Regions from separate parts of the Streptomyces sp. NPDC001599 genome, predicted to be linked through region 1. Evidence: riboswitches for the same ligand, from Rfam matches in the RefSeq annotation. Region 1 holds a riboswitch; each other region holds the start of a gene.
What was found. Region 1 has a riboswitch for cobalamin ahead of ACFYZ3_RS26305 (ribonucleoside-diphosphate reductase subunit alpha). Riboswitches for the same ligand answer to the same signal wherever they lie in the genome.
Positions count from the first base shown of each region.

Region 2: it holds a riboswitch for cobalamin, as region 1 does, so the genes downstream of both, ACFYZ3_RS09935 ((2Fe-2S) ferredoxin domain-containing protein) here and ACFYZ3_RS26305 (ribonucleoside-diphosphate reductase subunit alpha) in region 1, are expected to answer to the same signal.
Region 3: it holds a riboswitch for cobalamin, as region 1 does, so the genes downstream of both, ACFYZ3_RS37870 (FecCD family ABC transporter permease) here and ACFYZ3_RS26305 (ribonucleoside-diphosphate reductase subunit alpha) in region 1, are expected to answer to the same signal.
Region 4: it holds a riboswitch for cobalamin, as region 1 does, so the genes downstream of both, ACFYZ3_RS17525 (energy-coupling factor ABC transporter permease) here and ACFYZ3_RS26305 (ribonucleoside-diphosphate reductase subunit alpha) in region 1, are expected to answer to the same signal.

Region 1 covers NZ_JBIAVA010000011.1:66,208-69,815, forward strand. The annotation lists gene ACFYZ3_RS26305 (ribonucleoside-diphosphate reductase subunit alpha) at 1-850, opposite strand, end outside; cobalamin riboswitch at 978-1,139, opposite strand; gene ACFYZ3_RS26310 (GNAT family N-acetyltransferase) at 1,201-1,707, opposite strand; gene mctP (monocarboxylate uptake permease MctP) at 1,779-3,389, opposite strand; gene ACFYZ3_RS26320 (DUF3311 domain-containing protein) at 3,386-3,608, opposite strand, start outside.
Region 2 covers NZ_JBIAVA010000003.1:249,245-252,852, reverse strand. The annotation lists gene ACFYZ3_RS09940 (hypothetical protein) at 1-261, opposite strand, end outside; gene ACFYZ3_RS09935 ((2Fe-2S) ferredoxin domain-containing protein) at 671-1,075, opposite strand; cobalamin riboswitch at 1,138-1,264, opposite strand; gene ACFYZ3_RS09930 (ferric reductase-like transmembrane domain-containing protein) at 1,332-2,318, opposite strand; partial or broken gene ACFYZ3_RS09925 (hypothetical protein) at 2,503-2,757, opposite strand; gene arsB (ACR3 family arsenite efflux transporter) at 2,745-3,608, opposite strand, start outside.
Region 3 covers NZ_JBIAVA010000029.1:16,005-19,612, forward strand. The annotation lists gene ACFYZ3_RS37855 (Dyp-type peroxidase) at 1-134, shown strand, start outside; gene ACFYZ3_RS37860 (hypothetical protein) at 361-813, shown strand; gene ACFYZ3_RS37865 (GrpB family protein) at 968-1,579, opposite strand; cobalamin riboswitch at 1,703-1,844, shown strand; gene ACFYZ3_RS37870 (FecCD family ABC transporter permease) at 1,945-3,051, shown strand; gene ACFYZ3_RS37875 (ABC transporter ATP-binding protein) at 3,051-3,608, shown strand, end outside.
Region 4 covers NZ_JBIAVA010000006.1:114,364-117,971, forward strand. The annotation lists gene ACFYZ3_RS17510 (ATP-binding cassette domain-containing protein) at 1-272, opposite strand, end outside; gene cbiQ (cobalt ECF transporter T component CbiQ) at 269-1,018, opposite strand; gene ACFYZ3_RS17520 (energy-coupling factor ABC transporter substrate-binding protein) at 1,019-1,375, opposite strand; gene ACFYZ3_RS17525 (energy-coupling factor ABC transporter permease) at 1,372-2,070, opposite strand; cobalamin riboswitch at 2,100-2,286, opposite strand; gene ACFYZ3_RS17530 (potassium channel family protein) at 2,387-2,959, opposite strand; gene ACFYZ3_RS17535 (chloride channel protein) at 2,956-3,608, opposite strand, start outside.

The DNA of each region.
Region 1 (3,608 bases):
GGAACGGGACGATGCCGTTGGAGTGCCCGTTGGTGCCGCGGATCAGCGAACCACGGGCGCGGACGCGGGAGTACGCGATGCCGATGCCGCCGGCGTGCTTGGACAGGCGGGCCACCTGGTGGAGGCGGTCGTAGAGGGAGTCCAGCTCGTCCTTGGGGGAGTCCAGGAGGTAGCAGGACGACATCTGGGCGTGCCGGGTGCCGGAGTTGAAGAGGGTGGGGGAGGAGGGCAGGTAGTCCAGGCGGCTCATCAGGCCGTACAGGGCGGCGACCTCGTCCACCGCGCGGGCCGTGTCGTCCTCGGCGAGTCCGGCGGCGACCCGCAGCAGGAAGTGCTGGGGCGTCTCGACGGCCTTGCGGGTGATCGGGTGGCGGAGCAGGTAGCGGCTGTAGAGCGTACGCAGGCCGAAGTAGCCGAAGCGGTCGTCGGCGGCCGGGTCGATCAGCGCGTCGAGGCGGTCCGCGTGCAGCCGTACGAAGGCGGCGGTGCGGTCGGCGATCAGGCCCTCGCGGTGGCCGGTGGCGACCGAGTCGGTGAAGGCGGCGACGCCCTGGGAGGCGGCCTCGGCGCGGATGCCGATGGTCAGCAGGCGGGCGGCCAGCCGGGAGTAGACCGGGTCCTCGGAGATCAGACCGGCGGCCGCCTCGGTGGCCAGCTCGCGCAGCTCGGCCTCGTCGGCGCGGGCGGACCGGCCGCGCAGTGCGGCGGCGGCCACCCGGCCGGGGTCGGCGCCCTGGAGGTCGGCGGTCAGTCCGGTCAGGGTCCGCAGCAGGGCGGCACCGGGTCCGTCGGGTTCCCCGGTCGCCGTCACCGGGGTCGCTGAAGCCGGATCGGCTGGCGCGATGGTCACGTGGAGCACTCCCTCGCTCGGCACGGGGCCTGGCGGAGGGAGGGCAGGGGGCAGCTCACGAGCGCACGCGGCGTCGCGTCCACCGGCCCACTCCACGAGGCCCGGACGTCATGGCACCCGGGCCAAGGCGGCCGGGCGCACTGTCGGCAGGTCCTCGGACTGGACAGGCGTGCGCGCACGTGCGAAGACGTACGGATGCACGCAAGTACACCGTTGCGGGACAGTTCCGGATTCGCACCGGATTCCCCTGCGGCGACAGCGAGCACGAGCATACATCTTGTGCCGGGTGACGCGAGCACCCCCAGATGTTGTGTCTCGACGGGGTGTTGTGACGGAGTGTCGCGCCCGTGTCAGAGCGTCAGTTCGTAGGCGAGCAGCATGATGTCGTCCAGCTCCGGCAGCGGGTTCCAGTCGCGGTCGGGCGTGCGGACGAAGCCCAGGCGCTCGTAGAGGCGGTGCGCGGTGCGCATGGCGGCCTGCGTCGACAGCACGACGCCCGTGCACCCCGGCACGGCCCGGGCGCGGTCGACACAGGCCCGCACGAGGGCCTCGCCGGCCCCGCGGCCGCGTGCCTCCCGGGCGACGGCGAGCATGCGTATCTCGGCCTCGCCGGGTCGCGCGATGTCCGCCATGGGGCCGCCGGACGGCACGAAGGTCACGCCGCCGAGCACCCGGCCGTCCGCCGCGGCGACCAGCACCTCCGCGGCCGCCGCGCGCTTGGCCACGTCGCGCAGCTCGTCCAGGTACGAATCGCTCTCCCCGAAGTCGAGGAGGCCGTCGCGCAGGTAGGCCTGCGCGGTGATCTCGCCGAGGGTGTCGTACTCCTCGGCCGTCGCCCGCCGGATCACGAAGTCCATGACGCCGAGTGTGCCCCACGGGTACGACAACGGGCCGCCGGATTTCTCCGACGGCCCGCTGAAGAGCGCGGCTAGTGCGAGCTGCCCGCCGTGGCCGGGGGCAGTTCCACCTGGACGCCGGGGTCGCCGGCGTCCGCCGTGTAGTCGGACGGCTTGGTCTCGTCGACGCCGTCGGGCGCCTTGACGGCCCTCAGGACGAAGGTCAGGACCACGGTGACCAGGACGTTCAGCACGAAGGCGGTGAGACCGATGTAGCCGATCTCGCCGATGCCGGGGATCTCGTCGGAGGAGCCGCCGAAGTGCTTCTGCGTCGGCGAGGCGACACCGTAGGCGGCGACCGTGCCGTAGACCATGCCGACCGCCCAGCCGCCGAGCAGCGCCCAGCGGTGGAACCAGCGGGTGAACAGGCCGCCGACCAGGGCCGGGAAGGTCTGCAGGATCCAGATGCCGCCCAGCAGCTGGAAGTTGATCGCGACGGTCTTGTCCATGCCCAGGACGAAGATCAGCGCGCCCACCTTCACCAGCAGCGACACCAGCTTGGAGACCTTCGTCTCCTGCTGCGGCGTGGCGTCCGGCTTGATGAAGTCCTTGTAGATGTTGCGGGTGAACAGGTTCGCGGCCGCGATCGACATGATCGCCGCCGGAACCAGCGCGCCGATGCCGATCGCCGCGAAGGCGACGCCCGCGAACCAGTCCGGGAACATGTTCTCGAACAGCTGCGGGATCGCCAGCTGGCCGTTGTCCACCTTCACCCCGGCCGCGATCGCCATGAAGCCGAGGAGGGCGAGCAGGCCCAGCATCAGGGAGTACAGCGGCAGGATCGTGGTGTTGCGGCGGATCACCTCACGGCTGCGCGAGGACAGCGTGGCGGTGATCGAGTGCGGGTACATGAACAGCGCGAGCGCCGAGCCGAGCGCGAGGGTCGCGTAGGTCCACTGACCCCCCGCGTCCGGCACCACCCCGCCCTTGCCCGCCTCGGTGAACTTGTCGCTCGCCGACGCGAAGATGTCGTCGAAGCCGCCCAGCTTGATCGGGATGTAGATGATCGCCACCGCGATGACGATGTAGATCAGCGTGTCCTTCACGAACGCGATCAGCGCGGGGGCGCGCAGTCCCGACGAGTACGTGTACGCCGCCAGCACACCGAAGGCGATCAGCAGCGGCAGGTCCTTGACGAACCAGTTGGTGTCCTCGCCGCCGCCGACGCCCATCACGTCCAGGACGGCCTGGATGCCGACCAGCTGGAGCGCGATGTACGGCATGGTCGCCAGGATGCCGGTGACGGCCACCGCCAGCGACAGGCCCTTGGAGCCGAACCGGCCGCGCACGAAGTCCGAGGTCGTCACGTACCCGTGCTTGTGCGAGACCGACCACAGGCGGGGCAGGAAGGTGAAGATCAGCGGGTAGACCAGGATCGTGTACGGCACCGCGAAGAAGCCGGACGCGCCCGCCGCGTAGATCGCCGCCGGGACGGCCACGAAGGTGTACGCGGTGTACAGGTCGCCGCCCAGCAGGAACCAGGTGACCCAGGTGCCGAACGAGCGGCCGCCGAGGCCCCACTCGTCGAGGCTGTGCTCGTTCTCGGCCCGGCGCCAGCGGGCGGCCAGGAAGCCCATGGCGGTGACGAGGACGAAGAAGAAGATGAAGACGGCGAGTGCGACGCCGTTCACGCCGTCGTTCATCGCGACTCACCGCCCTTCGGAGCGGAGGAGGCGGCGGCGGAGCGGGTGGCGGCGCGGCCGCGCTGGTCGCGCTGCCACAGCTTGTACGCGGTCACCGTCAGCACAGTGGAGATCAGCACCCAGGCCATCTGGTACCAGTAGAAGAACGGGACACCGATGAAGGTCGGGTCCGTCTTGGTGTACGAACCGACCCACAGCATGGCGACGAACGGTGCGACA
Region 2 (3,608 bases), on a different contig from region 1:
CCGACCGCCGGACTGCGCGAGCGTGAAGGCGAGGTGCAGGCAGGTCTGCACGGCGACCGTCAGACCTGCCACCGTACGGCGGCGCCGTTCGTGGGCCCCGAAGGCCCAGCCGACGGCCCCGACGGCCCCGGTGCCGGAGAGGAGCACCCACCAGGGCAGCCCCTTCCCCGACATCAGCACGTGTCCGAGGGCGGCGAGCAGCACGCAGACGGCCGCGAACACCGCGGCTCTCGTCGTGCGGAGACACCACCCAGCACTCATGGCGGCTCATCCTTGCAGTCTCGGCGCCCCGTCATGGGGAGTACGGGAAGTTCCCCGACTCGCGACTCAACCCGCTCGCGGTGATTCATGTCACGTCAACGCCACGGGAACTTCGGACGAGTTGCGGCCGACTGCCTCCTCAGAGAGGTGCGTCTGTGACGGCGGGACAGACAGAACGGACCGGGCGGGACGGGCCGCGCCGGGGCCGGCGACCGGGGACGCTCGCGCCGACCTGCGCGCCGGGCGGATCGACACGGCAGGGCGGCCCGCTCCCAGACACAGGTCGCCCGCGCCTGGCCCGAGACCCGGGCCTCGCTCGAACACCTGGTGGCCGCCGCCCTCGCGATCCGCGACGAGCTGTCCCGCTCCCGACCCGCACGGAAGCGCCTGCCGGTGTCCAGCGGCGCGGTCAGAAGGCCGTACGCCGTCGTGGCGGCGTGATGGTGTACAGGTCGAGGATGTCCGGTCGGGGCGCCACGCCCGGTCCGCCCGCGCGTGCCCAGGCGGCGATGTCCTCGGTGGCGTCCGGGTCGTTGACCAGCCCCAGCCAGACGGGCCGGGCGCCGGCGGCGCGGCCCTCGGCGGAGGGCTGGACGACGATGACGTTGGCGTGGTCGCAGGCGTCGAGGCAGTCGGAGACGCGTACCGGTACCGCGGCGCGCAGGCGTTCGGTCTGGGCGGCGTGGTCGACGCCGGTCACTTTGGGGCTGCCGCAGCAGCAGTCGCGGCACACGACGACGCGGCACGGCAAGGGGGCGGCCACCGCCCCGGTCCTCGCGTCGTCGGTCGTTCGTCCGGTCGGCGTTGCGGGCATGCGATGCCGTCCCTCTCTCCGGGGAGATCCGCCCCGGTGGTCCGTCGAGGAGGCGACCGCGTGAGTCTCCTGGCTCTCGGGTCGATGCGCGTCCCGGCCTTCCCACCCGCTGCGGGGCAGTGGCCTGTCGGGACGCGCTCGCCGATCACAGTGGCGGGACCGCGCCGGATTCTCACCGGCTTCCTCGTTCCGCCGTCGCCTTGTCGCCGGCCATCATCCCATCCCGGGATGCCGTGCCGCCCGACCGGTGCCGCCGTCAGTCCGTTTCCTGGGAGTGCGGGGCCGTGGCGGGCGGATGGGTCGGACGGTCCCGTCCGCCGTCACGACCGGACGTCACCACGACGACCAGCCCGACAACGACGGCTCCGGCGGCGACGCGTCCGGCCGCGCGCCCCCACCAGGCCGGACGGGCCGTGCCCGCGCCTCGCCTCGGCGGCCCCAGCCGTTCGGCCCGGCGGGCAGGTCGCAGCAGACGGGCCAGCAGCAGTGCGGCGACGGGCAGTTGCAGCAGCCACAGGACGGTGCGCGGCCACTCCCCGAACCAGACGTTGGTTCCGTAGAGCAGGGTGTGCCACACGCTCAGCACGTAGACGACGATCACGAAGCGGTGCAGCCGTCGCCAGGTGTTCGCACCGATGCGGTGCCGTACGTAGAACAGCAGCCCGAGCGGGATTGCCAGGTACAGGGCGGCCTGTCCCAGCGGGATGGCGATCCGGCCGGTGCCGGAGTCGTACCAGCCAGGCACGAAGGTGTCGGCGAATCCCACCCACAATCGCTCGGCCCAGTCCACCTTGGTCTCGTAGCGGACGAGTTCCGCCGCGAACATCAGCGCGTGCGCGGACATCAGCGCCATCGTCGTCAGGCTCGTGGTGCGGTGCCAGCGCTCCAGCACCTGCCGGGAGACCGGCAGCCGGGTGGGGCGCGGCCCCGACAGCAGCAGGCCCAACATGACCGTGCCCCAGGCCCACAGCAGCCCCGACCAGCCGAATGCCTGGCTGAGCAAGTACATCCAGTAGGTGCCCGCATCGTCCATGAACGGCATGACCGCGACGGTGTCCGAAGCACCCGACTCCATGCGCGCCCACAGGAGGGCGAACACGAGCGCCGTGACCACCACCGCCGCAGAGGCGTCGGGCAGGGCCGAGCGCAGATCGCCGCGCAGCGCGACGCGGTCCCCGGGCGGCCGTTGACTTCCGGGCGGGGCTACCGCGCCGTCCTCGTCCGGCCTCGTGCCTGACGTCATGAAAGGGCCTCCCGGGCACGGGCCACCGCGGCAGCGGTGCGCATGTGTCGTGAGGCAACAAGTCTGGCCGAGGAGGCGGTGATCCCTGAGGCGTTATCCGGCCAGAGCCGTCGAGGCGGTGGCCGGCCGTACCCCGCTCGTCCTCAACCTCGCCGGTGGCTCCGGCAGCAGCAGCGCACTCTTCCCAGGTCGGCTCGGGGTCGTACGCGAGGTCGGCGGCGATCCGGGCGCCCGATTTGCCGCCCCCGACGACGATCACTCTCCCCCGCCCTCCGGCCCGGCCCCCCAGCCCCGCGAAGTCCTGCGGTCTGCGGTCTGCGGTCTGCGGTCTGCGATAGGAGGCGGTGTGCAGTTGACGGCCCTCGAAGTCTCCGCGGCCCGGGACGGCGGGGAGGAAGGGGCGCCACCAGGTGCCGGTCTCGCTGATCACCGCGCGGGCGCGTCGGACGCGGTGAACTTCGTGCGCCAGGCCAGGGACACGTAGACGAGGCCGATCAGGACGGGCACCTCGATGAGCGGTCCCACGACGCCGGACAGGGCCTGGCCGGAGGTGACGCCGAAGGTGGCGATGGCGACGGCGATGGCCAGCTCGAAGTTGTTGCCGGCGGCGGTGAAGGCAAGGGTGGCCGTGCGGTCGTAGGCGAGGCCGATCGCCTTGCCCAGCAGGAAGGTCCCGGCCCACATCACGGCGAAGTACACCAGCAGCGGCAGCGCGATGCGGGCGACGTCGAGCGGCTGCGAGGTGATGGTCTTCCCTTGCAGGGCGAAGAGGATGACGATCGTGAAGAGCAGGCCGTAGAGCGCCCACGGGCCGATCCTCGGCAGGAAGTTGGACTCGTACCTCTCGCGGCCGAGCTTCTTCTCGCCGATGCGGCGGGTGAGGAAGCCGGCCAGCAGTGGGACGCCGAGGAAGATGACCACGTTCAGGGCGATCCTCCACATGGAGATGTCCAGGTGCTCGCCGTCGCCGAGGCCGAGCCAGCCGGGCAGCAGGTCGAGGTAGAACCAGCCGAGCAGGCCGAACGCCAGGACCTGGAAGACCGAGTTCAGCGCGACGAGGACGGCCGCTGCCTCCCGGTCTCCGCAGGCGAGGTCGTTCCAGATGATGACCATGGCGATGCAGCGGGCCAGGCCGACGATGATCAGGCCGGTGCGGTACTCGGGCAGGTCGGGCAGGAAGATCCATGCGAGCGCGAACATCACCGCCGGGCCGACGATCCAGTTGATCACCAGGGACGAGGCCATGAGCCTGCGGTCGCCGGTGACGGCGTCGAGCTTGTCGTAGCGGAC
Region 3 (3,608 bases), on a different contig from region 1:
TGCTGGAGCGGATGTTCCTGGGCACCGCGTCGGCACCGCACGATCGCATCCTGGACTTCTCCACCGCCGTCACCGGCTCGCTGTTCTTCACACCGGCGGCGGACTTCTTGGAAAACCTCCCCGCTCGGCCCTGAGCACCGAGCGACTCGACCCGGGCACACCCTCACGGGGCCCTCAAGGGGAGCACCCTCACGCCGGCGGCAGCTGCGGGGGTGGCGGCTTCTGGTAGAACCGGGCGGTGGTTCCTCGGAGCAGGCTCGAAGACTTCCCGTCCGAACCACGGCCTGTCCGCTGCCCGGACCACCTCTGGAGCTCGCTTTGTCCATACGAACAACTCGCACCCGACCCGTATCGCTTCTCGTGGCGACCCTGCTCGTGACCTCGGCGCTCACCGGCTGCACGCTGATGGACCTCGCCCAGGACTGCGAGGGGACCGACGCCCGGGTCGAGGAGCTGACGGCGCTCCACATCCTTGACTCCCGACCCGACGAGGCCACCGTCGCCCGGGGCTTCGAGGAGGTCGACGCCGGCTGCTGGTCCGACAGCGGCGAGGTCACGGTGTACGCCGAGCGGACGTACGCCTTTCCCGGCACACGGGCCGATGTGGCGGCGCATTACCGGACGGCAGCGCAACAGGACGGATGGATCCCGGCGCCCGACGCCGCGCCCGACGACCTGAGCTTCGTCACGAAGACGATGAACCTGCGGATCATCTTCCTCACCGCCGAACTGCTCGCGGAAGAGGGCCACGGAAGCCGCCCCGACCTCAGCGCCGGTGCCGGTTACTCGATCAACGTCGACTCGTACGCGTAACGGCGCCGAGGCGGGCTGCCGGACGGTGGGCCGCTGACGGCACGTGGAACGGGTCTTCACCGCACTGATGACCCAGGCCGACGCTGACGAGACCTCGACCGCTCGCGCGGAGCGTCGGCCCGCGCTGCCGGAGACATAGCCGTACGAGACGCCGTCACGGTGCGCCTGGTCCGGAGGCGGAGGGCGTCGTCATGCCCTCACCGTCCGGGCGGACACCGGCCTTGGCTCGGGACTTGATCGCGAGGATGACGTCGCTCTTGGCGTCGGAGTAGTCGTTCATGTCGCTCCACGGCTGGTCGAACAGGGCTCGTTTGACGTTCTCGTACAGGGCGCGATCGCCCGCGTCGGTGCGCAGGTGGTCACGGAAGAGGAGGTACTCGTGCACCGCCGCGGCCCCTCTCTCGTAGACGTGGACATGCACGTCGCGAGTGGGTGTGCGCACGAGTCGGTGTCCTGGCTCGCGAACCCGCAGTTCGTACCCGGCCGCCAACAGCGCGTCGAGGTAGTCCTCCTCCGCCGTGATGTCGGCCACCGCGACGACGATGTCCACGATCGGCTTGGCGGCCAGTCCCGGAACCGAAGTGGAGCCGATGTGCTCGACATCGACGTCCGCCGCCAACGCGTCAAGGATCCGACGCCGGTGACGCAGGTAGGTCTCCGCCCACCGGGCGTCGTAGTCGCTGAGGCCGACCTCGAGTGCTTCCGGCCCACCGATGATCTCAACCGTCGTGACGTCCGGCCGACGTCGGCCACTGCTGTTCGTCATCAATACATTCCTCACGTTCGGGCCGGTTCACGGCCTCTGCTCTCCATCATCGGTCCGGCCGTCCGTCGGCGGCAGTCCGGGCATTCCGTGCGACGGAAGCCGCGGAGTCCGGGTGCGCTTCCTGCCCGCAGAAGGTGACGAGGTACGCTGCGAAGCGCCTCGTGGGGGAAGTCCGGTCGAAGTCCGGCGCTGACCCGCAACGGTAGGCGGAGCCCCGCAAGGGGTCCCGTAAGCCCGATTACCCGCGGTGGTGAAGCCCCTGTCAATCGCCGTGGACTGCGAGAGGTGCTGTGCAGGGCGCCCAGCGTCCGGGCCCGCTCCTTCGATCACGCAGGCGCACGGCCCGAGGCGAAAGCGAAACGCCTGTGGCCACGCTCCGCGACCGGACACCCGCCGCCCCACCGGACCGTACGAGGAACAGCGGGCCACCACCGGCCAGGCGCGCCTCACTTCCCCTGCTGGTGGCAGGGCTGTGCGTCGCGCTTCCCGTCTCGCTGGCCTGCGGGGCGTGCATCGGCGCGGCGGGGCTCTCCTGGAGCGAGGCCCTGCACTACCTCTGGGCGGGCCTGACCGGCGGGACCATAGACGCGGACGACGTCGCCGCCTACACCATCGTCTGGGAACTCCGGTTCCCACGAGCCGTGCTCGCGGCGGTCGTCGGCGCCGGCCTGGCGTCCGTCGGCGTCGCCGTCCAGGCCATGGTCCGCAACGCTCTGGCGGACCCCTTCGTCCTCGGCATCTCCTCCGGTGCCGCCGTGGGGGCCAACGCCGTGCTCATCTTCGGGGCCTTCGGAGCGCTCGGTCTCTGGGCGCTGTCCACGGCGGCGTTCCTCTCCGCGCTCGCGGCCATGGTGCTGGTGTACGCGATCGCCCGGACCCCGCGGGGCCTGACCCCGCTCCGGCTGGTGCTGACCGGTACCGCGATGTACTACGGCTTCTCGGCCGTCACCACCTTCATGGTGTTCGCCGCCGAGCACGGCGAAGCGGCGCGGTCCGCCATGATGTGGCTGCTCGGCAGCCTGGGCGGGGCGAACTGGTCCTCCGTACCGATCGCCGCGGGCGCGGTCCTCGGCGGCCTCGTCCATCTCGGCTGGTCGGCCCGGCGCCTGAACGCCCTCGCGATGGGCGACGAGACCGCCGCCGCGCTGGGCGTGGACCCCGGGCGGCTGCGCAAGGAACTGTTCCTCACCGCCGCGGCCGTCACGGGTGCGGTGGTCGCGGTCAGCGGGGCGATCGGCTTCGTCGGCCTGATGGTCCCGCACGCGGCCCGGATGCTGGTCGGCGCGGACCACCGGCGGCTGCTGGCCGTGGCGCCCCTGGGCGGGGCCGTACTGCTGGTCTGGGTCGACATCCTGTCGCGGGTCGTGCTCGCGCCCGCCGAACTGCCGCTGGGCGTACTGACGGCGGCGATCGGCGTGCCCTGCTTCGTCCTGCTGATGCGCCGCCGTACCTACACCTTCGGAGGCGTGTGATGCAGGTCGAGGTCGAGGGACTCACGGTGGAGATGTCCGGTGTTCGGGTGCTCGACGAGGTGTCGCTGCGCGCGGACAGCGGCCGGTTCGTCGGGCTCGTCGGACCCAACGGCAGCGGCAAGTCGACCCTGTTGCGCTGCGTGTACCGGGCGCTGCGGCCCACGGCCGGCGTGGTCCGGCTCGGCGGTGACGACCTGCCCTCCCTGAGCCCGCGGGAGAGCGCGCGCCGGCTCGCCGCCCTGCCGCAGGAAGCGGGGGCGGAGTTCGACTTCACGGTGGCCGAGGTCGTGGCCATGGGCAGACTGCCGCACCAAGGGGCGGCGGCCCGGACCTCCGACGAGGACCGGCACGTCTGCGCCGCCGCCCTGGACGGAGTCGGCGCGGGCCACCTGACCGACCGCGGCTTCCTCACCCTCTCCGGCGGGGAGAGGCAACGGGTCCTGATCGCTCGCGCACTCGCCCAGCAGCCGCGGATCCTCGTCCTGGACGAGCCCACCAACCACCTGGACATCGCCCAGCAGTTGGAAGTCCTGTCCCTGGTGCGGGCCAGTGGGCCG
Region 4 (3,608 bases), on a different contig from region 1:
GTCCGCAGCCGGGTCAGCCCCTTGCGGTCGTAGGTCACCGGCTCCCCGTCGACCGTCAACGTCCCCGCACGCGGCCTCAGTCCGCCGCTGAGCAGCCGCATCAGCGTTGTCTTGCCACTGCCGTTGCGGCCGAGCAGCGCCAGTGCGCGCCCCTCGCGCACCGCGAAGTCCAGGCCCGTCAGCACGTCCGGCCCCTCCTCGTACGCGAACGACGCGCCCCGCAGGGCGACCAGGGGCAGGGCCGGTTCCGGTGACCGCGCCGGTTCGCTCACGACAGGGGTCCTTCCAGTACGAGGGTGAGAGCGGCCAGCACCGCAAGGAGCGCGACGCTCGCCGCCGTGAACGGCACCGACACCCGGGCCTCGGGCACCAGCACGCGCAGGGTGCCGTCGTAACCGCGCCCGGCGAGCCCGGTCTGCAGCCGGGCCGCCCGGTCGAAGGCCCGCACGAACGCGGTGGCGCCGAGCCCGCCGAGCGAACGCCAGGCCGCCGCCCGGCTGGTGTGCCCGAGCCGCGCGGCCTGCGCCTGACGGATCCGGCGCACCGAGTCCAGCAGCAGGAAACTCATCCGGTACGTCACCAGCGCCACGTCCACGACGGGCGCGGGCACCCCGGCCCGCACCAGGCGCGGCAGCAGGTCGGACATCGGCGTGGTGAACGCGAACAGCAGCACCCCCAGCGAGGCCGCCGAGGTGCGCAGCAGCAGCCCACCCGCGCGCACCGCGCCGCCGTCGGCCGCCGACAGGAACCCGTCCGGGCCCCCGACCTGCACCAGCAGCGGCAGCGCCCCCGTCACGCAGAAGCCCAGCGGTACCCGGTAGGCCCGCCACAGCCGACGCCCGGGCACGCCCGCCGGGCCGAGCAGCACCGCCAGCGCCGCCACCAGCACCAGCGCGGCACCCGGCCAGGGCGGCAGCGAGATCGCGAGCACGGTCAGGCCGAGACCGAGCACGGCTTTGTCCAGGGGATGGCGGCGGCGCCATCGACTGCTGTGCGCCGCCGCGTCGATCGGCAGCACTCAGTCCCCTTCGGGGGCGTCCCCCGCGGCCGCCGTGGCCTCGGAGGTGGCCAACGCCCGTTCCTCGCCCTGCCGTCGACCCCGGCGCAGGCCGAAGTAGTACGCCAGCACGCCCGCGCCGAGCGCGGCCTGCAGCGCGAACAGCGCCGACTCGACCTCCCCGGACGGCGGTTCGTACAGCGGGGAGAACCACGGTTCGTAGTCCGGCTCGATCTCGGTGATCGCCGTCTCCGCCTCCGCGTCGGACCCGGCGAACGGTTCCTCCTTGTGGTCGCCGAGGCCCAGCACCAGCGGCAGTACCGCCAGCGCGGCCACGGCGAGCAGCAGCAGGGTGTTGATCTTCGCGTTCCGGCTCATCGGGCCACCGCCTCCCGCTTCCGCTCGCCGGACCGGGTCAGCAGCACGCCCAGCCGGGTCAGTTCGCCCTTGCTGGACTGCACGAGCAGCCGCATCACGATCACGGTGAGCAGGCCCTCGCTGACCGCGAGCGGGATCTGCGTGACGGCGAAGATCGAGCCGAACTTGCCGAGCGCGCCCAGGAATCCGCTGCCCGGGTCGGGGAAGGCCAGCGCCAGCTGCACGCTGGTCACGCAGTAGGTCGACAGGTCGGCGACGAACGCGCCGAAGAACACGGTGACCATCAACGGCACGTCCCAGCGGCGCAGCAGCCGGTAGACGCCGTACCCGGCCCAGGGGCCGACGATCGCCATCGAGAAGACGTTGGCGCCGAGCGTGGTCAGCCCGCCGTGGGCGAGCAGGAGCGCCTGGAAGAGCAGGGTGATGGTGCCCAGGACCGCCATGATCGGCGGCCGGAACAGGATCGCGCCCAGACCGGTGCCGGTCGGATGGGAGCAACTCCCGGTGACCGACGGCAGCTTCAGGGCCGACAGGACGAACGTGAAGGCTCCGGAGGCGCCGAGGAGCAGCGTGCTCTCCGGGTGCTCCCTGACCTCACGGGTGAGTGACCGGACTCCGTGGACGACGAACGGCGCGGACGCGACACCCCAGGCGATCGCGTGCGCCGGTGGCAGAAAGCCCTCGGCTATGTGCATGGCTCAGCAGACCCTCTCCAGCACCTCGTGGATGGACGACGCGCCTTGGCCGGTCTCCTGGCTTACGGGTACCACCGCCCGTGCTCCGCCTTCCCGGATCGCAAGCGATCCAGTGGCTGCCCGCCAGGGCCGGAGCCGGACTTCCCGATTCACAGTGGCGAGGGCCGCACCGGCATCACACCGGATTTCCCGTTCACCAAGGCGTGGCGACAGTAGTGCTCCCACGGGGGCGGGCACAAGCGGGCCTCGGACCCGGCGGGCGCCCCGCCGGGCCGCCGAACAGGCCTCGGTGCTGCGCAAACGCCCGGCGCCGCCGTCAGCGGGACCGGCCGCCCCGCTCGGGCCGCCGGACCACCATGTCCCGCATCCGGGTGGTCAGCGCGGTCGCGGCGGCCGTGAGGAAGACGAAGCTGTAGGTGATCTGGAGGATGGCCACGACCCGTGCGGCCTGGCCGTGCGGGGTGATGTCCCCGTACCCGACGGTCGCGAGCGTCACCACGGTGAAGTACAGCGCGTCGATCCGGGTGTGCAGTCCGCTGAACTCGCCCGGCGACTTGGCGAGGGCGTAGTACGTGGCCGAGAAGACGTGCACGGACAGGACGATCAGCAGCGAGATGACCACCCCGGGCCGGCTGTCCGGACGGTCCAGGAGAACGTGCCGGATCTGCCGCAGCAGCAGTACGGCCACGACGGCCAGCAGCAGGGCGAACAGCACCCAGCTCAGCACCGGCCGCTGCGGCCCCAGGTGGTCGAGGGGGAGCAGGAAGTACGCCACGCCCACGGCGGCCGCGATCCCCGCCCGTACGAGCCAGGGCCGGACGGCGTCCCAGCCGGTACGGGGACGTGGGCGAGGTCGGGGGCGCGGGTGCGCGGTCCGGCGGTCCTTCACCGCGCCGCTCCCGCCGTCGGCGATCCGTCCGGCGCCCCGCCCGCTTCCGGCCGGGTCCGGCGCACCAGCTGGGCCACGACGAACGAGACGACCGAGGCCATGACGATCAGCGGCATCTGGTCGTGGGAGTCCCGGCCCATCAGCAGCACCGCCAGGACCGAGCTGGCCAGCGGCAGCCCCGTCACCGCGGCCGCCGCGGCGGCGATGCCGAGGGCGAGGGCCGGGGTGGCACCGAAGCCGGGCAGCCCGGAGCAGGCCAGGGCCGTCGCCGCGCCCAGCAGCACGGCCGGGAAGATCGGGCCGCCGCGCAGCGCGCCCAGCGCGACGCCCCAGGCCAGGCCCTTGCACACGACCAGCGCGACCAGCGCCCCCACGGACCAGGCGTGCGGATGCGCGGCGAGCTGGGCGAGGGTGGCCTGCCCGGACAGCGCGGCCTCGGCCGGGGAACGGCCGGTGATCAGCGCGTACGCGGCGACACAGACGCCGACCGCGGTGGCGCAGGCGACGGTGCGGGCGGCCGTGCGGCGCCGGGTCCAGGCGACGGTGCGACGGCCCAGCGCGCGGGCCAGCGTCACCAGTACGGCGATCAGGGCGGCGGTGGGCAGGCCCCACAGGAAGTCACCCGCGTCCGGATGGGCCTGCGGCGGCA